Regions from separate parts of the Kroppenstedtia sanguinis genome, predicted to be linked through region 3. Evidence: predicted binding sites of a transcription regulator. Region 3 holds the regulator's gene; each other region holds the start of a gene.
The links. Region 3 encodes CtsR, which represses protease genes until heat stress. Its sites were predicted from a motif close to ATGGTCAATAAAGGTCAAACA; they were not measured.

Region 1 (7,822 bases), on a different contig from region 3:
CGATGATCGCGTGGGTCACTCCCAGCGCTGTCAACATCGACGGGCTGATTTCACCGGTGTAGGCCCCTTCTTCCTCCCAGTGCATGTTTTGAGCTCCGATCTGGATCCCACTCGCTTTCGTTTCTTGTACCAGTGCAGGCAATGCGACAAAAGGAGCGCACACTACGGTCTCGACACGGTCTGTTTTACCGGCAAATTCAACCTTTGAGAAAAACTCCAGCGCTTCCGTCACCGTTTTGTACATTTTCCAATTTCCTGCGATGACTGATTTTCGCAATGTGATTCACCACCTGATTACTTGTTTTGGAGAACCGCCACTCCCGGAAGCGTTTTCCCTTCCATCAATTCCAGGGAAGCGCCACCACCGGTGGAGATATGGCCCACTTGTTCTGACAAACCCGATTTTTTGATAGCAGCCACGGAATCCCCTCCGCCGATGATGGTCATCCCCGTACAGGCGGCGACTGCCCGAGCGACGGCAAAGGTGCCCTCGGCAAACCGGTCAAACTCAAATACACCCATGGGACCGTTCCAGATCACCAACTTGGAGGAACGGATCACCTCGGCGAAGGACTCCCGAGTTTGTGGACCGATATCCAATCCCATGGAATCCGCCGGGATTGCCTCCACGTCCACCGTCTTCGCAGGGGCATCGGCAGCAAAAGCAGGGGCCACCACCGCATCCACAGGCAAAAGAAGACGGACCCCCTTCTGTTCCGCCTTTTCCATGAAGGATCGGGCCAAATCGATCTTGTCCGCTTCGAGTAGAGACTGGCCGATCTCCAATCCTTTAGCTTTCAGAAAGGTGAAGGAGAGTCCGCCGCCGATCAGGAGGTGATCCACTTGTTCCAACAGGTTGTCGATGACGCCGATCTTGTCTTTCACCTTGGCTCCTCCAATGATCGCTGTAAAGGGACGGTCAGGATTTTGCAGAGCTCGCCCCAAGCTTTCCAGTTCTTGTTGCATCAGGAAACCCGCCACCGCCGGCAGATGCTCGGCAATCCCCGCTGTGGAGGCATGGGCCCGATGAGCGGTGCCAAAGGCGTCGTTGACGTAGAGGTCTGCCAACTTGGCAAAGTCCTGGGACAACTGTGGGTCATTTTTTTCCTCACCGGGACAGAAGCGGACATTCTCCAATAGGAGTATCTCCCCTTCCTTCAGTCCAGCGACCGCTTGCTCTACTTCTGCGCCCACAGTTTGCTCCGTCTTGACCACCGGTTGTCCCAAAAGTTGGGAGAGGCGTTCAGCGACAGGAGTCAGCCGCAACTCCTCCACCACTCTCCCCTTGGGTCTTCCTAAATGGCTGGCCAGGATCACTCGCGCCCCATGTTCCGTCAGATGACGGATCGTCGGCAGAGCTGCCCGAATCCGATTGTCATCAGTAATCCTTCCTTGATCTAGTGGTACATTGAAATCGACTCGGCAAAAGACGCGCTTTCCTCTAACATCCACATCTAGGATCGACAGCTTGTTCATCGTCTTCCTCCTCGACATAGAGAAAAAGAGGAGAGTCTTCCCCTCTCCTCTCTTTTTCCCCTTTATTTTAGACTGACACACCTTTCTTGGCAATGTGATGGATCAGGTCCACCATGCGGTTGGAAAAGCCCCATTCATTGTCGTACCAAGCCACTACTTTCACCATGTTTCCATCCTGAACCATAGTGGACAGTCCATCGACGATAGAGGAGTGGGTATCTCCATTGTAATCCCTGGAGACCAGAGGTTCATCGGTATAGCCCAGAATCCCTTTCAATCCGGTGTCCGCCTGCTTGCGAAAAGCTTCATTCACTTCATCCACACTGACATCCCGGTCCAACTCCGCCACAAAATCAACCACCGAAACATTCGGGGTGGGCACCCGCATCGCAAAACCATTCAGTTTCCCTTCCAACTCCGGCAACACTTTGGCTACAGCCTTGGCCGCCCCTGTGGTGGTGGGAATGATGGACAATCCCGCAGCACGGGCCCGACGCAAGTCCTTATGGGGAAGATCCAGGATCTGCTGATCATTGGTGTAGGAGTGAACGGTGGTCATCAGACCGCGACGAACACCGAAGGTTTGGTGCAACACTTTGGCCACAGGTGCCAAACAGTTAGTGGTACAGGAAGCGTTGGAGATCACCTGATGAAGGCCAGGATCATACTGATCGTCATTTACCCCCATCACTACCGTCAAATCTTCGTTTTTAGCCGGAGCGGAGATGATCACTTTTTTGGCGCCAGCTTGCAAATGTTTTTCCGCATCTTCTTTTTTGGTGAAACGGCCGGTAGATTCCGCAACAATCTCCACTCCGAGTTCACCCCAAGGAAGCTGGGCTGGATCTCGTTCGGCCAAGACCTTGATCTCTTTTCCATCCACCCGTAGTCCCCCTGAGGAGACCTCAACGGAGCCGTCGAATCGTCCATGAACCGAATCGTATTTGAGAAGGTGGGCCAATGTTTCCGAATCGGTCAGATCATTGATCGCCACCACTTCCAACTCTGGATGAGCCATGGCGATTCGAAAAACAGCACGTCCGATACGTCCAAATCCATTAATCCCGATTTTGGTTGTCATAGGGATCCCTCCGTTATTGAAATCAAATTAAAAATTCAATGGGCCCTTTCAAGAATGGCGCGAGCAGCCGCTTCATCGGTGACCAACACGCCACTGCCGGAAACCGGGCAGACCGCCGCCACCGCCTCCGCCTTGGCCGCTCCGCCTGCAATCGCAATCGTCATCTCAACTTTTTCCAGATCTTCCAAGCTGAGGCCGATATGACGGCCGCGATAGACAATCTCCCCCTGGCGGTTGAAGTAGTAGCCAAAGGCTTCCCCCACCGCCCCTTTTTCCTCCAACAGCTTCAACAATTCAGGGGATGACTTTCGCCGGGTTGCCATGCTCTTAGCATCTCCGATCCCATGAACGACAATGCGGGCCGAACGAGCCAGCTCCATCACTTCCCGGATGTGAGGTTCCCGTACCAGGGTTTCCAAGGCTTCTTCGCTCAATTGTTCGGGAACGTGGAGCATCCGGTATTGTCCACTGGACTTGCGGGCCATCAGGGAGACGATATAGTTGGCTTCCAACTCTACCGCCTCTCCCAGTCCGCCCCGAGCAGGGACAAAGATCGTCTCCTTCAAAACCGGGGCTGCGGTGATCTGATCGGCGACGGCAGCCACAGTGGTTCCTCCGGCCACTGCCGTCACCTGTCCCGGTCGGGCCATCTCCTTTAACAGACGGGCACCTGCCCGCCCCATCTCTTTTTTCACCCAGTCCGACCGGTCGGAATCGCCTGGAACCACCACCGCCCTTTTCAGTTGCAGCACGTGGGCGAGGGCGGTCTCCAGTTCCGTCAAACCGGAGAGCTCTTTGATGAGTGGCTCCATCTCCAGGATCAGCCCCTCTCCAGACGGGGTCAGGGTCATTCCGACTGATTCAATCCGGAGGAGACCCTGCTCCTTGAGAAACTCCACTTCTGCCCGCAAGACCCGTTCCGTCTGGTTGAGAGCGACAGCAAGACCCCGTCTCCCCACCGGTTGCATCAGTTGCAGGTGACGTAATACTTCATATCGTTTGCGCATCACTTCCAACAGATCGGGAAGCAGTATGCTCTGCAGTTTCAGAATGGACTCCATGATCGCCTCCGGTACGGGACGAAAAATGTCCCTCGTGACAAAATACGTCCCAATTAGGTTAAAAAAAGAGACAGCATCCTCTTTCACGATTGTAGTTCATTTCCGTACTCCTGACAAGAGGGACCCGCGGAATCGGGTAGATGCTGTCTTCAGGCAAATGAATCTTTTTCACAAATCGAACCTGCGCCTCGCTTGGGACGAAATGATCCCCATCTCTTCCCGATATTTGGCGACGGTTCTGCGGGATATGTGGATCCCCGCCTCTCGGAGCCGGTCTGCAATCACCTGATCAGACAAGGGTTTCCCCTTGTTTTCCCCTTGGATCAGCTGTTGAATGCGATTCTTTACACTGCGGGCAGATGTATTCCCACCACTCTGATTGGAGACACCTGAAGGGAAGAAAAAGCGGAAAGGGAACAGGCCCCGGGGTGTCTGGATATATTTATGTTGGGTAGCTCGGCTGACTGTGGATTCGTGCAACTCCAGCTCTTCCGCCACTTCCCGCAGGGTCAAAGGTTTCAGACGGGAGACCCCGTATTCGAAAAAGTCTTGTTGCACTTCCATGATCGCTTGGCTGACGCGATACAGCGTGTTGCGTCGTTGCTCAATACTTTTTAACAGCCACATCGCCGATTGAATCCGTTCTCGGATATAGGTGGCCGCTTGGTGAGCACTTTCATTATTCTCCCGCAGCATCCGTTCATACTGGGTGCTGATGCCTAGGCGAGGCATATAGCCTTCATTCACCCACACTTCCCACTCCCCCTGCATTTTTCTCACAGTCACATCCGGGAAAATATAGCGGGGGCTCTCCCCGTGGCAGGCGAGACCGGGTTTGGGATTCAGCTTCCGAATTTGATCGGCGGCATCCTGCACTTCCAATGGGGTGCAATTTAAAGTTTGGGCCACTCTTTTTAGCTTTCCCTCGGCCAGATCCTGCAAGTGATCGCTCACGATGTGGCAAAGCAAAGGGCTAAGATCTCCCTGCCGTCTCAGTTGCAGGATCAGACATTCGGATAAGTCTCGGGCTCCCACACCTGCTGGGTCCAGTCCCTGGACCACCTGGAGAGAACGAGAAAAGTCCGACTCCGGGATATTAAAGCGCTTACATAATTGTTCACCATTGAACCTCAAATAACCGTCCTCATCCAGATTTCCGATGATATACCGGCAGATCTGATAAATGCGTGAATCTATGGAAAGGTAGCGAAGTTGTTCTTCCAAAACTTCGGACAGACTGAGGGCTGAATCAGCGATCCGGTCCACCGGATGCCCTTCTTCTTCGTCATAGGTGAAGGAGGCTCCGCCGAAATTTCCACCCTTTCTCATAAAGGCTCCCCAATCCGCCAATTGATCCACACTTGCGCTCTCCACTGAATCCGCCTCCGCCATCTGGGCGGGGTCTTCTATTTCTAATACCGGGTTTTCAATCGCCTGATCTTGTATATACTGTATAAGGTCCACAGTTGAAAGTTGAAGCACTTGGATCGCTTGCCGCAGTTCGGGGGTCATCACCAGCTTCATCCGCTGATCCTGAACCAGTCCGTAATCCATGGATAAAGCCATTTCCGTCACCTCCGTGTGGTTCAGTATATGTGTGCCTTTCCGCCTTCGATGCAATTTCCGGCGGATTTCCTGATATCTAAAAGGAGGTTATTCGGTCACTTAAGATATATTTTATCATAAAGGCCCCTGGTTCCTCATCTCTGCAAAAAACAAAATTCGCGATTTTCCTTTCAGGTTGCCTCCCTTCGGCGCACAATTGTGACTATATTCAATTTCAAGTGACCTCTTGCTTTTTTATCGAGGCCTCGTTATAATAGTCTTTGTCGCTGATTAATTTGCGATTGTGCGCCTATAGCTCAGGGGATAGAGCACTGGTCTCCGGAACCAGGTGCCCAGGTTCGAATCCTGGTAGGCGCACCAAAAGAGACGGCAGCCATTATCGGTTGCCGTTTTTATTTTCCGCTATTTCCTGACCTATCTTGACCTTTGCATTTTGACTGGGTTATGATGGGTATATGCCATCCCAGAGGAGGGACCCTGATGAATTTAATTCCCTATGTGGTTGAACAGACCAGTCGTGGCGAACGATCCTACGATATCTATTCCCGCCTGTTGAAAGACCGGATTATCTTCCTCGGTAGCGAGATCAATGATGCTGTGGCCAACACTATCGTAGCCCAGTTGCTGTTCCTGCAAACCGAAGATCCCAACAAAGATATCCAGCTGTATATCAACTCACCGGGAGGATCCATCTCCGCCGGATTTGCCATCTATGATACGATGCAACACGTCAAGTGCGATATTCAGACCATCTGCATCGGAATGGCTGCTTCCATGGGCGCCTTCCTGCTTTCTTCTGGAACCAAGGGCAAGCGGCTGGCTCTTCCCAACAGTGAAGTGATGATCCATCAACCCCTCGGCGGTGCCCAGGGGCAAGCTTCGGACATTGAGATCAGCGCCAAGCGCATCCTGCGCATGCGGGATCGCCTCAATCATCTCCTCGCGGAGCAGACCGGCCAACCCTTGAAAAAAATTCAACAGGATACCGACCGCGACAACTTCATGGCGGCGGAGGAAGCCAAGAAATACGGGTTGATCGATAAAATCATCGAACATCAAAAGTAACCTGCCCCATTAGAGCCGTGGATTTTTGCAGATCTGCGGCTCTTTTTATAAAGATCCCACTTCGGGACCATTCATGCTTTTGCATCGCCAAACCGACACGCCTGACGGAAGCAAGAACTCATTTCTTGGAATTCATAAAAAGTTAACCTCTCTTTTCCCCGCATTTACCCGAACAAGGGTAAGATCAAGAGGAAGCTGGCGGAAATTCTGCTTCGGGCCTGTCTGATCCATCCATTGCCGGCTTCGGCCTGTATGAAGGGATTGGCGAGACTTGTGCCTCTCCGTTGGTCTCTCCTTCTCTTTGCATCGTCATTGAATGACCAGACATGTCATCAGGGGGTGCCTTCCCAGTGAACTCTTTTGACAAACAGGAGCGAATCTTGTTTTGGGTTTCTGTTGTTGTCGGTTTGGTGATGTTCCTCTCCCTGATCAGCCGGTTTTTTCGTTGATACTCCATAGAAACTACGTCCTACATCGATTTCCGTATCTTTCGTCAATCTGTGAATTCCTCATGTTTATTGGCTTTTTCACTGTTTTTTTCCCGAATTTTTAATTGCTTTTTAACAGCTTTATATGATACGCTAACTTTGGGTAAGTGATGGGCATGCTGAGGAGGACATGCTTTGAGGACTGCCGCGTTCACGATGATGATATTGTTGTTGACCTTCACGGCAGCACCCTTCGCCTTCGCTGAAACTCCCCAGGAGAATACTGCCCTCCAAGCCGTCTATACTGTCAAAGATGGCAAACACCAGGTGGAAGTCTCCCTTCCCGAGGGGACTCAACCCCTCGGAAGCTGGTTCACCACTCTTAACGGAAGTGATGAACAAAGCTCACCTGAAGACGCCGGATTGAAAAAATTCACCGCAGAATACGACGACCTGGTACCGGGAAGAAACTATCAGATCATCGCCGTGTTCTACGGAAAAGATGGCGAACAACCCGTCGATCTGAACGGCTGTTTCCAACTCGAAGCCCAGGATGCCGATTCTGCAACAGATCCGATCCAGTTGAAGGATTGCGGATTTGACGAAATTGCGGAACAGGCCAAAAAATCAGAGGCGGCGCAAAATGCAGGAACAGCGCCGACGGATGATCCGGCCACACCCTCGGGTGACGGAAACACCGACAACTCCGGGACCTCTTCCGATGAAGAAGAGACCGGAACCCTGCAACAGATGAACAGCAGTCAAAAAGAGTCTGGGGGGCCGATGCCGGAAACCGGCGTGGATGCTTCCCCTGCCCAACTCGGACTCCAACTGTTCTTGTTGGGATGCGCCCTTTTAGGCTTCCGTTCTCTGCGTCAACCGGGTAACTAAGACGACGGTTGATCCGGCAGTCTCCACAGCAGATGCCCGTATCTTTCCGGGTTGAGGAGGGTTTCGGCGGAAGCGATCATGGTGTCACCGTATCCCTTTCACATATGGAATTACAGCATCGGGTTGCAAGCCCCCAGTGACATCATTCTCTACCGAAATTTAAATCATAATACTTAAACGCCCATCCACCCGCAGACAGACCGAACTTGGTCTGTCTTTTTTCTAGATGGATTGAAGTGGGTCTGACCCATTCC
Region 2 (7,822 bases), on a different contig from region 3:
CCGGTCCCGATTCCAGTCAATGGTGAGGGTCTCGTTCACCTGTAAATTTTGGCAGGCTTCCACACAGCGGCCACACAAAATACATTGGTCCGGCTCATACCGGTAGAAGGGGTGGGAGTTGTCCGGTGGATCCGGCTTCGGCTCAAAGTCATACTCCTGGTGGTTCAGTTGAATCTGAAGTGCTGTATTGTGTACCTCACAATTCCCATTGTTGTTATCACAAACGGTGCAGTAGAGTTCATGATTTTGGAGCACCCTCGACATCGCTTCATACTGTGCCGCCTCTACCTGCTCCCCCTGGCTCACCACTTTCATCCCTGGGCGGGCAAGGGTCGTGCAGGCACGGACCCACTCTCCATCCACCTCCACCAAGCAGAGGTCGCAGGTTTGAAGCCCGCCCAATTGTGGATGGTAACAAATCCCCGGTAGGGATCTCTCCGCCTCCCGGGCAGCCTCCAGGATCATCTGACCTTCCTGAAAGGGAACTTCTTGTTCATCCAAGTAAAACACATGTTCTTTATCCATTTACCGCACCTCCGAGCCTGCTACTGTAGGTACCTGGGATGCCAAGGTCGCTTGGGACCGCCAGGACGCCCTTCCATCCTCCTTTTACCAATTCATCCTTCCCCCGACTGGTGATTTCCTGTTTTTAATCTGAGCTGTTATGATCGACGAGAATGATGGTCCCGTTCTTTAAATCATGGGCTGCCGCATCCATAATTTTTTCCAGGGTAAAAGCGAGTTGCTGCTGTTCTTTCGCTCCCTTGGCAACCAGGACGGGAGCCCCGCCCCCGATCGCCTGTTTTGCGTCTGTCACCACCACTGCCACAATTCGGGACATTTATCGCACCTCCTGGGCGGAGGATTCCGAAGGCATACGGATGGCGTTTTCCAGAATGGGCACCAATTTTAAGGCCTGGATCGCCTTTTTCATTTCTTTGTCCTTCGGCAAAATGAAGACACCCAGATCCCCATTATCCAAATCCAGCTTCGCCAAGGGGATCAGCGCTGGCTCCCCGGAATCCCTATACACACCTAGAATTTGAGAAAGGTTGTGAAGGATCGCTTGGCGTTGTCCTAGATTGGCTAGGGTTACCTGTGCATCCATCGTTTTGGCCCGCACGATGAGACCCAGTCCATGCTCGCGGATCTTTTGTTGATTCTCCTTCAGTCCCACATTCATGATATACACGGAATCGACATAGATGTCAGGCCCGTCCACCCGCACTTCCCCAGGCAAGACTTCAGCGATCTCCCCCAATCTCTTGCCTGATCTCAGCTTGATTCCGATAATGAGGGTGATCACCCCAAACAAAATGCCCCAGTACCATGTCAAAACAATGCTGGCGAGGGAGACAATCACGGCGGCAAACATGATCAAATAATTGCGACCTTCAAAGGACATGGCGATCCCCTCGATATAAGAAGTGCCTCGGGGAACCAGCTCCATCATATCTACCTCCGCCAAACTTTGACGTTCCATATTGCGCACTTCCCGAAATTGCTGTGCAGCTAGGGAAAGGAAAGTGACCGCCGTATAATCTTTGCTCAACAAGGCAGGGACAAACACTGCACCCATGGCAGCTGCGATGACACCCAAGGAAATATGAATCACCCGGCCGTGGGGATAGGTCGGGTATTGTCGCATATCCGTACGCAACAGCAGAATTCGCAAAATCACACCGAATCCAACGCTGATCAGTACACCGATGGTTTCGTGGGATTTAAGAAATGGGATCATCACTCTGCCTTCTTTCAGATAGTTTCATCCACAAGCCACTCGGACAGCGGGACTCCTATTTTTCGAAGTACCTGATGGATCGACACCAACGGAAGCTCAAGGTAGAGAATCGTTGAAACAGCGGAAAAACCTCCCCGCAAAAAGACCCATCCCATCTCCTCTTTAGGCCATACTATCTTCCATAGAAAGGATTTTTATACACCGGAAAGGCTCCAGTGCTCAGATCTCGCCAATGACTGCCCGAATCTGATGAAAAAAATCCTATTGAAAGTCAGGAAAGGTCAATGTATAATAAACCCATAAGGTCAAATATAGTCAAAGTCAAATTCAAACTATAATTTTTGTTTGCCACAGCTGCCCCAACCCATTTCAAATATGAGAAAAGGTTATCTAAAGAGATCATCTAATTTTAAAGGAGGTTATCCGCCTATGCTTTGTGATCAATGTCAACAACATCCGGCGACTGTAGATTTGAACCTGCAGGTGCAAGGACAAGTCCGTCATCTCAGTCTCTGCCGGAACTGCTACATCCAACTCCGACAGGGGATCAGGAATCCCGCTGGGTTCGGCGGATGGGAAGGTTCTCCCTTGGAGGATTGGTTCCGGCAGATGGCCAGCTCTCCCTTGGGAGGGAGTCATTCAGCAACATCCCCCTTCTCACAAACCCCACCTACACAGAACGGACGCCACGGCGGCGGTCTGCTGGACCAGTTGGGGAAAGATCTTTCCCACGCAGCCTCAACCGGCCGGATCGATCCCGTCATTGGTCGGGATCGGGAAGTGGAGCGGGTAATTGAAACCTTGAACCGGCGCAATAAAAATAATCCCGTCCTGATCGGGGAACCAGGGGTCGGTAAAACCGCCATTGCAGAAGGACTGGCCCTGCGGATCCTAGAAGGGAAAGTCCCTCATAAGTTGAAAAACCGAAAAGTTTATCTGCTGGATGTCTCTTCCCTGGTAGCCAATACCGGCATCCGCGGCCAGTTTGAAGAACGGATGAAACAGCTGATCGCTGAAGTACAAGAGCGCCAAGAGGTCATCCTCTTTATCGATGAGATCCATCAGCTGGTGGGAGCCGGTTCCGCCGAAGGCTCCTCCGATGCCGGCAACATTCTGAAACCGGCCCTGGCCCGCGGTGAACTCCAGGTGATCGGTGCCACCACTCTGAAGGAGTACCGCCGGATCGAAAAAGATGCCGCACTGGAACGCCGTTTCCAACCCATCTTGGTGGAGGAACCTTCTCTCGAGGATGCCATCCGGATCCTGGAGGGGCTACGGGAGAACTATGAAAAATACCATCAAGTCCGGTATACTGATGAAGCGATCCGAGCCTGCGTCAGCCTCTCCCATCGCTACGTCCAAGACCGTTTCCTGCCGGACAAGGCGATTGATCTGATGGACGAAGCCGGATCCAAGGTCAATCTGCTACATGAAAGCCAAGATACGAATCAGATCCGCACTCGCCTGGATCAGATCGCCGTGGAAAAGGACACCGCCACCCAACGGGAAGAGTATGAAACGGCGGCTCGTCTCCGGGATGAAGAGCAAAAGTTAGAAGCTCAGTTGCAGGAAGCGACTGAAGCAGCCTCTCCGGCGACCGTCGATGTGGAGATCATCCAGCAAATCCTGGAGAGCCAAACCGGCATCCCGGTCCGCAAACTGCAAAAGGATGAGCAGGAAAAAATGAAAGATCTGCCCGCCCGGCTCCAACGGCAAGTGATCGGTCAGGAGGAAGCCGTCCGCAAAGTATCCAAAGCGGTCCGTCGCAACCGGGCTGGACTGCGCAAAGGGACACGCCCCATCGGCTCCTTCCTCTTCGTCGGCCCCACCGGTGTCGGAAAGACTGAGCTGGCCAAATCCCTGGCTCGGGAAATATTTGGGGAAGAGGAAGCCATGATCCGGCTCGATATGAGTGAGTACATGGAAAAACACTCCGTCTCCAAACTGATCGGCTCCCCGCCGGGATATGTTGGTCACGAAGAAGCTGGTCAACTGACTGAGCAAGTGCGCCGCAAACCCTACAGCATCCTGCTACTGGATGAGATTGAAAAAGCGCACCCTGACGTACAGCATCTGTTCCTGCAAATCATGGAGGACGGTCGGCTCACTGACAGCCAGGGACGTACGGTCAGCTTCCGGGATACGATCCTGATCATGACTAGTAACGCCGGTGTCGGCGTGCAAAAAGGAGCAATCGGGTTTGGAAAAGCAGATGAAGAACCGGCCCCGGCAGATATTCCTGAGACCTTCAAGGATTACTTCCGACCGGAATTTCTAAACCGGTTTGACAGCATCATCCTCTTCCGCTCTCTTAGCCGGGAGGATCTGATGAAGATCGTCGATCTGATGCTCCAGGACGTTCATAACGCTGCCAGGGAACAGGGCTTGCGTCTCACTGTCACCGATTCCGCCAAAGCTAAGCTGGCCGACCTTGGTTACAATCCGGCTTTTGGCGCTCGTCCTCTTCGGCGGGTGATCGAGGAACAAGTGGAGGATGGAATCGCTGATTTGCTCCTGGAAAGGGAAAATGCAAAGGACATCCTCGTGGATGTCGAAGCAGACCGCATCACGGTTACTCCTCAGAACTGACAGAGCAAAAATCACAGCAAAAAGCCCGAAGGGGACTTCATAACGTCCCCTTCGGGCTTTGTTCATATCGACGTTCTCTCATCAGGCCAATTTTTGACCACACTGGGGACAAAAGTTGGCCCCAGTATTCTTTTCTCCACAGTTGGGACAGAAATTGGGTGTCTGCCTGTCTCCGGAATCCATCTGCTTCGTAGGTTGCGCTGGGCTCTGATTGGAGTTCACGTTTTTTACCATCTCACGGGCCATATTCATCCCCATCATCATCCCGGCCATGTCGGAAGCCGTGCCTCCGCCTTGAACCTTGCCGGAAGCGATCCCATCGGTCATGGAGACTTGTTGATATTTGTTGAGATCTCCAATCATTTCATGGGAAGCGGTCTTGGTGATCATTTTTTCAATTTCCTCCGGATAGTTGAAGCTCATGATTTGAAAGGCGGTGATGGTGATTCCCGTATCCATGAGCTCCATATCCAGATCTTCCTGGATGCCTTTTGCGATATCATAGGCATTGGCCCGCAGATTGAACATGTCTTTTCCTTCTCTGCTGATCCATTTCATCAGGAGTTGGTCGAGAACCGCGGTGATCCTCAGCTTGATGTCCTGCACCAAGTAACTCTCTTTGACCCCGGCGATTTTATCAATCAATGCGATATAATCGTTGACTTTAAATTGGAAGGTCCCATTGGCGCGAATGGGCATGCCACCGGGTAGCTGGGGAGTCGGAATATGGATGGCATTTTTCGTTCCCCATTTGACTGTGAATTCCTTGGTATTGACAAACAATACTTCCGCCCGCATGCCACTGTTGAAACCAAACTTAAACCCTTTCAGAGTGGATAGAAAAGGGATGATATCCGATTCGATATCGTAGTCGCCTTCATCCTCGAAGATTCCTTCGATTTTGCCGTTGTATAGAAAGATCGCATCCTGCCCCGGCCGAATGATCAAGCGACTTCCTTTTTTAATCTCTCGGTTGCTCCACTTCCAAAAGATCATATCATCTCTGAACTCTTCCCATTCCACCACATTGGCTAACTGACGCTTACTAAAAAAGGACATGGATGATCAAATCCCTTCATCTGGATTCAAAAGATGTTGCTCCGCTCGATTTTGAGCGGGGGATCATGTACACAACCCGTGAATCTCCGCCGGTGACACATATTTGGGACTCAGCCGGTCGGGATCGGGTTTCACATTCTGCTTTTCTTTATTCTGATGAGTTGCGAACCCTGAGGGCAGCATCTATTCTGGTCTTTCTTAAATACTAGACAATCCAGGGCTGTTGATGAACCATAAAGTGGATGATGGAAACAAAACTGACCTTTCGCTCTTCCCATTGCCTCGACGGGGATGGTGGGACGGCTCCGATTCTCTTGCAAAGAACGCATAGCGAGACCGGGAACGGAGTGACCTTGGCGAGACTTGTGCCCTATGGGTACAAAGGCCTCTTCACCGTCCCACCATCCCGACCTGATTTCCTGCCTAAGATAGGGCTAATCAACACGCCTGTAGACAATTCCTAAAAGCTCCCTCGGCTGCCGCTGTGGGAGTGGCCACCGCCGGTGGTACCGCCTCCTCCATGGCTTTTGTTGTTGGTTGGTTTCCTGCGCTTGGTAACCGAGGTTCTGAGATATTGATCCCTTTGCTGGAGCACTCGCGATCTCCCGGTGTCCTGGTACGTCCTTTCGTTTATCGTCACTCGGCCACCAGAGTTGTAAGCCATCACACCGACAATGATCCCCCCGACAACACAGGCAGCGAGGAGTTGAAACCAACCATTGAACCAGATACTGTCCGGGTCCACCCCCGGTCGGATCCCCATGTAGCGATGGGAAGTTTCGATAAAGGTATGGAAGGCATCATAGTATTGATCTTTTTTCAGGTCCGGAGTGATTTGATCACGGATGCGATCCAGTCTGCTGTTATCCAGATATTTTTCCGCCTCATAGAATCCAGCCAGATAGAGTTCCCGATTCTCTGGGTTTTGCACGTTAATTGTCAGGATCGCACAATTCCCATGGGGCCGATCATATCCCAACGCTTTTTCGTCGTAGAAGTCCTGCATATACTTCTCGATGTCTTTTCCTTGGGTGTCATCCGTGGTTAAGATGATCAAGTCCGTTTTTCGCTCGGTTCCGTATTGAGTAGCCAAGGTTTCCAGCTCTTTTTTTTCTTTGTCCGTCAGCAGACCGGCGTAGTCATAGATCTTGGGTTTGCCGTCGGCAAAGGCAACATCCTGGGTCACCAAGGGAAAAGCCAGCAATAAGATCATCAAAGAGAGCACAAAGGAGATCCCCGCTTTTCCTCTCACCACAACTCACCTACAATCATCCAGGAAATCAGTCGGAGTGTGATAAACACGGTACCTGCAATCCCGCCAAACCAGGTGGCCACCTTCCCCACGCTGATCGGGGGCCGGCCCACCACCTTGCCCGTCTGTCCATTCATAGCAAATGTGTGTTCGACTTTCTCATAATCGTAATAAACCATCCATACGGGAAGCAAAACATAATCCGCTTGTTCTTTACGAGTGTCGATCTGTTTGTTTTCATAACGGACGCTGGAGTAACCAGAAACGGTAGAACGGATATAGTTGTCCGTAAATTCATTGATCTTTTGTTTTACACGGGGGAGAAGTTCCTGATCATCATAATTGTATTTTTCTGCAATATAGCCCGCCAGATAGGGTGTTTTGAATTTTTTCAACAGGCTGTATTCATAGGGCTCCAGTCGATCCATCAGCTCGTCGTTCATCTTTTCCGAAGCATCCACGGGCACTTTCACATAATGAAGGTCGATGTCTCGGTACACATCATAATACTTCGTCTCGGTCACTATGTAATCACCCTGGGAATACTCCCTCACTTTAGTGCCCACCGCCTTCACTTGGGCCCTGCTGTTTAAGTCATACAACCAGAAAGGGACGTAGATGCCTGTGATGCCTTTGATTCGATCTGCATTCATAAATCCCTTGGGAGTCAGACGACCGTTTTTGCACCATTTGCGAAAAGCCTGCATCGCCTCTTCTTTGCTGATGGTAAAGGGGATCACTTTTGCCGGAGCCAACTTTCCGGACAGCCGGTCACCAAGCACCACCCCGGCTCCGCAAAAACCGCAAGTGGTGGCAGTGGTTTCCGCTTCTGTCAGGATGACGGCTCCACAATTGTTGCAATGATATTCTTTGGCTTCATCTTCTGAAAAAAAGGATTGCATGTTCTCTTCAGGAAAGCTTTCGATCGGATCCTGTCTTTCGCAACTTGGACAGGAGAGCATGCCCGATTCACTGTCAAACCCCATGTCGTCGCCGCAGTTGGGACATTTATATTGAATAACCACAATCGCGCTCACCTTTCGTTGATCTCTGGAAACGCTTCAGACGAAAATCGGGGGATGAACCTGGTACCCGATCGGTGATGAAGACACCCAGCGGACCGCGGTCATCCCGTATGTTTTACCGCATTTCGCAGGTCATTGCTCTTTGTTTTTCAATTG
Region 3 (7,822 bases):
GTCGCATCCTCATGTCATTTTTGGCCATAGGAATACCTGCCGTCAGGGTGATCTTTCCCTTCCGGATGGATGGAGATACCGAAGCTCCGTCTACGGACAGACGAGTCCCGTAATTTACAGTGTGGGTAACAAGGCTTAGCATTTCGACGACCTCCTTTCAATCTGCCGTTTTTGGAATATAACCCATTTTACAGAGGTTGTCATCTATTGTCAATGTTGAAAAAATTGATCTTTCCCTGAAATGGATGGGTGTATGGTGGATTTGAATCGACGCAACCTATATAAGCGGGGACGGGGACCATCTTCCTTGGGTGGCTTCCGTCAGGATTTGCTTCTGTCCGATGGTTAGATTTGCAAGTGGCAAGGGTCCCAGGATAGAACACGATCTTCCCGCTTGAAATATGGAGAATCCAATACATACTCCTGATAGGAGAGGAGAGAGTTCGATGTCGAAGAATCAAGGGAAGGCATTCATTTTTGATTTAGATGGAACACTTTTTCAAACCGAACAGGTGGCGATCCCCGCTTTTCACCGAACTTATCAACAGTTGCAGGAACAGGGCCTCTATCAGGGAGACCGACCCGCGGATGAACAGGTGACATCGGTTTTTGGCATGACCTCGGAGGGGATTTGGGAGCGTTTGTTGCCTGGAGCATCCGATGAGGTGAAAAAACGGGCCGACGACAAGTGGTTGGAAAACGAACTGGATTGCCTGGCAGAGGGAATGGGAGCGTTGTACCCCGGAGTTCCTCAGAGTCTGGAGGCTCTCCATGGACAGGGATTTCGCCTGTTTGTGGCCAGCAACGGGCAAGGTCCTTACGTGCGGGGCGTTTTACAAGCTTTTGGTATCCGCTCCTGGTTTACGGGTATATACTCTGCAGGGGAGAAAAAGATCTTTGACAAAAGGCAGTTGGTGGCCCTTTTGATGAAAGAACATCAAGTCACCTCCGGTTGGATGGTAGGGGACCGAAGCTCTGATGTTCAGGCTGGGAAAGCTAACGGGCTCACCGTCATAGGATGTAGGTATGCCGGTTTTCCCCAATTTGGTGATGAAAAGGAGCTGGAGGATGCCGACCAGGTGATCCACTCCTTCAGCGAACTGTTGACAACACGGGCGGATGTAAACCCATAGAAGCACTCATCTGCGGGTCAACACACCTACCTGAAGACAGGCGTGTTGATTAGCCATATTTTGGGTGGGAAATCAGGTCGGGATGGTGGAACGGTGAAGAGCCTTTGCACCCATAGGGCACAAGTCTCGTCAGGGTCGCTTTCCGCTCCCGGGTCTCGCTATGCGTTCTTTGCAAGAGGTCGTAGCCGTCCCAACATCCTCGTCCCCTCAAGCCGTATTTTACGATGGGGGAAGAGCGAAAGGGTCGTTTCGTTTCCGCCATCCACTTTATGGTTAATCAACAGCCCTGACCTGAAGAATAAGTGATTGAGGAGGGCTGGCTGGTGGCAGATGAGATCTGGACGATTTCCTATGGAGAGACAGCTGTGCGTCTATTGGTCGCCACGCTCCTGGGAGGATTGGTGGGCTGGGAGCGGGAACACAACAACCACCCGGCCGGTTTACGGACCCATATCCTGGTTTGTGTCGGGTCTACCTTGATCATGTTGCTTTCCATCTATGGATTTCCACAGTTTATGGGTCAACAGAATGTTCGCTTTGACCCAGGCCGGATCGCAGCTCAGGTCGTAAGCGGAGTCGGCTTCTTGGGAGCGGGGACGATTCTCCGTCAGGGGATGACCATCAGTGGTTTGACGACTGCTGCCTCCCTATGGGTAGTGGCGGCGATCGGGCTGGCAGCGGGAGCCGGCTTTCATTTTCCCGCCATACTGACCACGCTGCTGGTGTTGGCCAGTCTGGAATTGCTGAATCGGCTGGAAGGCTGGCTGTTTCACCGCCAGTTGTTGAAGCGGATGCGGATTCAGGTGACCAAACAACCGAAGAAACTGGGTGAACTGGCCACAGTGGTGGGAAGCATGGGGATTGATATCAAGAAAGTGCAGATGGATGAAGGGGAAGAGGAAGAACCGGAGATCGAGATTCTCTTTATTCTCCGGATTCCCCACCAGGTGGAACCGACAGAACTGCTCGATCGGGTGCAGGAAGTGCCAGGGGTGCGGTCGGTCCGGCTGGATTGAGTCATCCCGTATGAAACCGCCTCCGATACGGAAACAATGATACTGTCCATGTTGCCCCTTGGCAAAAGGGGAGAGAGTCCAGTATAATGAAATTATCAAGGTCAAAGTTAGTCAAAGTCAGCAGGAGGTAATCCAATGACATGTCCAGTATTTCGGACATCATCGAAGAATATTTGCTCAATATCCTGAAACAGACCCCTTCTGGGATGATTCAAGTAAAGCGGAGTGAATTGGCTGAACTCTTTCAATGCGTTCCTTCCCAGATCAACTATGTGATCAGCACCCGATTTACTGTTGAAAAAGGTTTTATCGTCGAAAGCAAACGAGGCGGAGGCGGATTTATTCGTATTCGCAAGGTCCGCTTTTCGACGAAAAAGGCATATTTTGATGTCCTTCTCCGAATGATCGGCAACCGGATGACACAGCAAGCGGCGGAAGACCTGATCATGCGCCTCACCGAAGAGGGGCTGATGACCGAGAGGGAAGGGCTCATGGTGGGAAAATTAGTTTCCCGGGAAGTGCTGGATTTGCCGGTCTCTCTCCGGGATGCACTGCGGGCCCGGATGATGCGCAATGTGGTGATGACGTTATTTACAGGTAAAGGAGAGTGAGACCCGATGCAGTGTCAGGAGTGCGGAAAAAGACCGGCTACCCTTCACTACACCAAAATCATCAGTGGGGAAAAGACTGAGTTTCATCTTTGTGAAGTCTGCGCACGGGAGAGAGGGGAGCAGGTGCCAGGGATGGACTCCGGGTTTTCCATTAACAATCTCCTGTCTGGTCTACTCAATCTGGACGGTCAGTTTGCGGAACAACAGACCCGTCCCGCGGCCCAGGCACAGTCTCTGCGCTGTCCGACCTGCGGTCTGACCTATAGTCAGTTCAGCAAGATTGGACGTTTCGGTTGCAGTGATTGTTATGATGCTTTCTCCGCTCAGTTGGATCCATTGTTCCGGCGGGTGCACGGACACACCACCCACCGGGGGAAGGTACCGGAGAGAACTGGCGGGAAGCTTCGGGTGCGCCGAGAGATCGATAAATTGAAGCAGGAAATGGCTACCTGCATCGAAAATGAAGAATTTGAGGAAGCAGCCCGTCTGCGCGACCGCATTCGGGATCTGCAAGAGAAACTGGACAGTTAGGAGGAGGAAGCCCTATGTCGCTGCCACGCTTTACACAGCATGCTTTGAGTGAATGGATGAAGGGGAAAGGCCCCCGGTCAGACATCGTGATTTCCAGCAGGGTGCGGATCGCTCGCAACTTGTCGGGAATGCCCTTTCCCATGTTGGCAACCTCCTCTCAATCCTCGGAAGTCGTGCGCCGGATGGAGATGGCCCTGCGGGAGGAGGGGAGGCCTTCCGTGTTGCAGGATGCGGAGTTGATCCGCATGGATGACCTCAGTGACCTGGAAAAACGTGTACTGGTGGAAAAGCATCTCATCAGCCCCCATTTGGCAGAGGAATCTCGACATGGGGCTGTGATTCTCAGTCAAAACGAAGCGGTCAGCATCATGGTCAATGAAGAGGATCATATCCGAATCCAGTGTCTGTTTCCTGGCTTCCAGCCGGAAGCGGCTTGGCAGTTGGCCGATGAGCTGGATGACTGGTTTGAAAGTCAGCTCACCTACGCTTTCAGTGAAACCAAAGGGTATCTCACCAGTTGTCCCACGAATGTAGGGACGGGGATTCGAGCTTCGGTAATGGTCCATCTGCCGGCACTTGCCCTCACCCGCCAACTGAACCGTCTTTTTCCCGCCATCACTCAGGTGGGATTGGCGATTCGAGGGATCTACGGAGAGGGGAGTGAGGCCCTGGGAAACCTCTACCAGGTATCCAATCAAGTGACATTGGGCCAGCGGGAAGAGGAGATTGTCCTAAAACTGGAGGGGGTGGTGCGGCAGATGATCGAGCATGAGCACACGACCCGACAGCGAATCCGGGAAGCCTCTTTTACTCAGTTGGAGGATCGGATTCACCGCTCCTTCGGCATCCTCTCCAACGCTCGGGTGATCAGTTCCAAAGAGACGATGGAACGTCTATCCGATGTACGGCTGGGCATCGATATGGGTCTGATCTCCGGAGTTACTCCTCAAGTGATGAACGAATTGATGGTGATCACTCAGCCTGGATTTCTGCAGATCCGGGCCAACCAGAGGTTGGATACAGAAGAGCGGGATATCCGCCGTGCAGAAATGATCCGAGAACAGCTTTCCTTGGGACCGGAAAGGGAATAATAAACATGAATTCACTCAGAGAGGGGTGCATCATCCCATGATGTTTGGAAGATTCACGGAGCGGGCTCAGAAAGTGCTGGCTCTGGCGCAGGAGGAAGCCGTTCGACTGGGCCACGGCAACATCGGTACAGAACATATCCTGTTGGGCCTCGTGCGGGAAGGCGAGGGGATCGCTGCTAAGGCGTTGATGGGCCTGGGACTGGGTTTGGAAAAGGTACAGAAGGAAGTGGAGTCTCTTATCGGCAGAGGCCAGGGGCAACCTACCCATATCGCCTACACCCCCCGGGCCAAAAAAGTGATCGAACTTTCCATGGACGAAGCTCGCAAGCTGGGACATACCTACGTCGGAACGGAGCATATCCTGCTGGGGCTGATTCGGGAAGGAGAAGGGGTGGCCGCCCGCGTTCTGAACAATCTGGGAGTCAGCCTGAACAAGGCCCGACAACAGGTGCTGCAGTTGCTGGGCAGTACAGAGTCGGTCTCCTCCCACCAGGCTTCCGGCAACAGCGCCAGCACGCCTACCCTGGATAGCTTGGCACAAGATTTGACCGCCGCAGCCAAGGAAGACAAACTGGATCCGGTGATTGGGCGCAGCAAAGAGATTGAGCGGGTGATTCAGGTCCTTTCCCGCCGCACCAAAAACAACCCGGTCCTCATCGGGGAGCCGGGAGTGGGGAAAACCGCCGTCGCAGAGGGGCTGGCCCAAAAGATCTATGACGGGGAAACCCCGGAGACCCTGCGGGGAAAACGGGTGATGACCCTGGATATGGGGACCGTCGTGGCTGGGACCAAATACCGGGGTGAATTTGAAGATCGGCTCAAAAAAATCATGGATGAGATTCGTCAGGCCGGGAATGTCATTCTTTTTATCGATGAATTGCATACCCTGATCGGTGCTGGCGGTGCGGAAGGGGCGATCGATGCCTCCAACATTTTAAAACCGGCTTTGGCACGGGGAGATCTTCAGTGCATCGGGGCAACCACGTTGGACGAATACCGGAAATACATTGAAAAGGATGCCGCCCTGGAGCGCCGCTTTCAGCCGATCACCGTGGATGAACCCAGCTCGGAAGAGACGATCCTGATTCTAAAAGGTTTGCGGGACCGCTATGAGGCCCACCACCGGGTGAAGATTACCGATGAAGCGATTGAAGCCTCGGTGAAACTATCTGATCGCTACATCACCGATCGGTTCTTGCCCGACAAAGCTATTGATTTGATCGATGAAGCTGCTTCCAAAGTGCGCCTCTCCTCCTTTACGGTGCCTCCTGATCTGAAAGAGATGGAACAGAAACTGGAAGAGGTGCGCAAGGAGAAGGATGCCGCCGTTCAAAGTCAGGAGTTTGAAAAAGCGGCTTCTCTCCGGGACACAGAGCAAAAATTGCGGGAAGAGCTGGAGTCGAATCGCAATCGTTGGAAAGAGGACCAAGGAAAGACGGACTCTGAAGTGGGGCCGGAAGATATCGCTGAAGTGGTGGGCAACTGGACGGGAATCCCGGTACGGAAACTGGCTGAGGAGGAATCAGACCGCCTCTTGAATCTGGAGAAGGTGCTGCACCAGCGGGTTATCGGCCAGGATGAAGCGGTACTCTCCGTCTCTCGGGCGATCCGGCGGGCGCGGGCTGGTTTGAAGGATCCCAAGCGGCCGATCGGCTCCTTTATTTTCTTGGGTCCCACGGGAGTCGGCAAGACGGAATTAGCCCGGGCTTTGGCAGAGGCGATGTTTGGCGATGAGGAAGCGATTCTGCGGATCGATATGTCTGAGTACATGGAGAAACACTCCACTTCTCGTCTCGTAGGAGCCCCTCCGGGATATGTCGGCTATGATGAAGGTGGACAGTTGACAGAGAAGGTTCGTCGTAAGCCCTACTCAGTGGTCCTGTTTGACGAAGTGGAGAAGGCCCACCCGGAAATCTTCAACGTTATGTTGCAAGTGTTGGAAGACGGTCGTCTCACCGATGGGAAGGGGCGGACGGTGGATTTCCGCAACACGGTGATCATCATGACTTCCAATGTGGGGGCCAACCTGATTAAGCAGAACAAGCGCCTTGGCTTTGCCATCGGGGACTCTGCTCAGGATGAATATGAAGCGATGAAAGAGAATGTGATGGAAGAGCTGAAAAAAACTTTCCGTCCTGAATTTCTCAACCGGATTGACGATGTGATCGTGTTCCACTCCCTCAAGGAAGAACATCTGCAACAGATCGTCAACCTGATGTCCAATCAGTTGCGCAAACGCCTGCAGGAGCAGCAGATCGACTTTGTGCTGACGGATGCAGCGGCCAAATACCTAGCGGGTTCCGGCTTTGATCCCACCTATGGCGCCCGTCCCCTGCGCCGAGCGATTCAAAAGCATATTGAAGACCGTCTGTCCGAGGAATTACTCAAAGGAAATATCCAGCGGGGAGATACCTTGGAGATCGACGAGAAAGACGGAAAACTGCAGGTTCAGCGTGAAGAAAAAACACAGTCTGTTTAGTAGCCAACCATTTCGTGCGCCTTCCGTTGATTCGGGAGGTGCGTTTTCTTGAAGAAATTTGATATAATTGGGATCGAAGCCATATGAATGTTAAGGGGACAACGGATGGCAAAAAATAAGACAAAATTCGCATGCCAGGAATGTGGCTACGAATCCCCCAAATGGATGGGTCGCTGCCCTGGTTGCGGCAGTTGGAACACAATGGTAGAGGAACGAAGTGTCCAGGGAAGGGGTGCCCAGCGAGGAACCCACACGGAGCGGCGACCGGCACTTCCCATCACCGAAGTGAGCGGCGAAAAGCATCCCCGGTCGGATACGGGTATCCGGGAATTGAACCAGGTGCTGGGTGGAGGATTGGTTTCGGGTTCGATGATCCTGGTCGGGGGGGATCCGGGTATCGGAAAATCGACGTTGTTACTGCAAGCTTCTCACCGACTGGCAGAGCGGGGGATGCCGATCCTGTATGTATCAGGGGAGGAATCCGCAGAACAGATCCGGTTGCGGGCGGATCGCCTGAAGTCCATTCACCCTCAGCTGTTTGTGGCCGCTGAAACAGATTTGACAGCTGTCGAATCTTTGGTGGAAGAGGTCTCTCCCCGAGTGCTGGTAGTGGATTCTATCCAGACGGTCTACTTTCCTGATGTGACTTCGGCGCCGGGAAGCGTGGCCCAGGTGCGGGAGTGCACCGGACGCCTGATGCGTCTGGCCAAAGGACAAGGGATCGCGGTGATCATCGTCGGCCATGTGACCAAAGAAGGGGCGATTGCCGGTCCGCGGATGCTGGAACACATGGTAGACTGTGTGCTTTATTTTGAAGGAGAGCGTCATCATACATACCGAGTTCTCCGTGCAGTCAAAAATCGTTTCGGTTCTACCAATGAAATCGGTCTGTTTGAAATGCGTAACCAGGGGCTCACCGAAGTGGATAACCCTTCGGAGATGTTTCTGTCTGAGCGTCCCG

Region 1: the regulator CtsR is predicted to act here: its motif matches at 5,591-5,611, upstream of clpP (ATP-dependent Clp endopeptidase proteolytic subunit ClpP).
Region 2: the regulator CtsR is predicted to act here: its motif matches at 2,009-2,029, upstream of JOD24_RS01110 (ATP-dependent Clp protease ATP-binding subunit).

What each region holds. Positions count from the first base shown of each region.
Region 1 covers NZ_JBNPXF010000022.1:32,113-39,934, forward strand. The annotation lists gene tpiA (triose-phosphate isomerase) at 1-277, opposite strand, end outside; gene JOD24_RS12780 (phosphoglycerate kinase) at 295-1,476, opposite strand; gene gap (type I glyceraldehyde-3-phosphate dehydrogenase) at 1,544-2,557, opposite strand; gene JOD24_RS12790 (sugar-binding transcriptional regulator) at 2,593-3,618, opposite strand; gene rpoN (RNA polymerase factor sigma-54) at 3,787-5,184, opposite strand; tRNA gene JOD24_RS12800 (tRNA-Arg) at 5,470-5,544, shown strand; gene clpP (ATP-dependent Clp endopeptidase proteolytic subunit ClpP) at 5,665-6,249, shown strand; gene JOD24_RS12810 (hypothetical protein) at 6,873-7,568, shown strand.
Region 2 covers NZ_JBNPXF010000001.1:241,181-249,002, reverse strand. The annotation lists gene fdhF (formate dehydrogenase subunit alpha) at 1-525, opposite strand, end outside; gene JOD24_RS01120 (capping complex subunit for YIEGIA) at 650-841, opposite strand; gene JOD24_RS01115 (YIEGIA family protein) at 842-1,741, opposite strand; gene JOD24_RS01110 (ATP-dependent Clp protease ATP-binding subunit) at 2,171-4,330, shown strand; gene JOD24_RS01105 (SPFH domain-containing protein) at 4,412-5,389, opposite strand; gene JOD24_RS01100 (TPM domain-containing protein) at 5,850-6,641, opposite strand; gene JOD24_RS01095 (TFIIB-type zinc ribbon-containing protein) at 6,638-7,666, opposite strand; gene JOD24_RS01090 (PspA/IM30 family protein) at 7,799-7,822, opposite strand, start outside.
Region 3 covers NZ_JBNPXF010000017.1:62,116-69,937, reverse strand. The annotation lists gene JOD24_RS11245 (hypothetical protein) at 1-142, opposite strand, end outside; gene JOD24_RS11240 (HAD family hydrolase) at 447-1,133, shown strand; gene JOD24_RS11235 (MgtC/SapB family protein) at 1,457-2,149, shown strand; gene JOD24_RS11230 (CtsR family transcriptional regulator) at 2,290-2,760, shown strand; gene mcsA (protein-arginine kinase activator protein McsA) at 2,767-3,291, shown strand; gene mcsB (protein-arginine kinase McsB) at 3,306-4,382, shown strand; gene JOD24_RS11215 (ATP-dependent Clp protease ATP-binding subunit) at 4,420-6,861, shown strand; gene radA (DNA repair protein RadA) at 6,967-7,822, shown strand, end outside.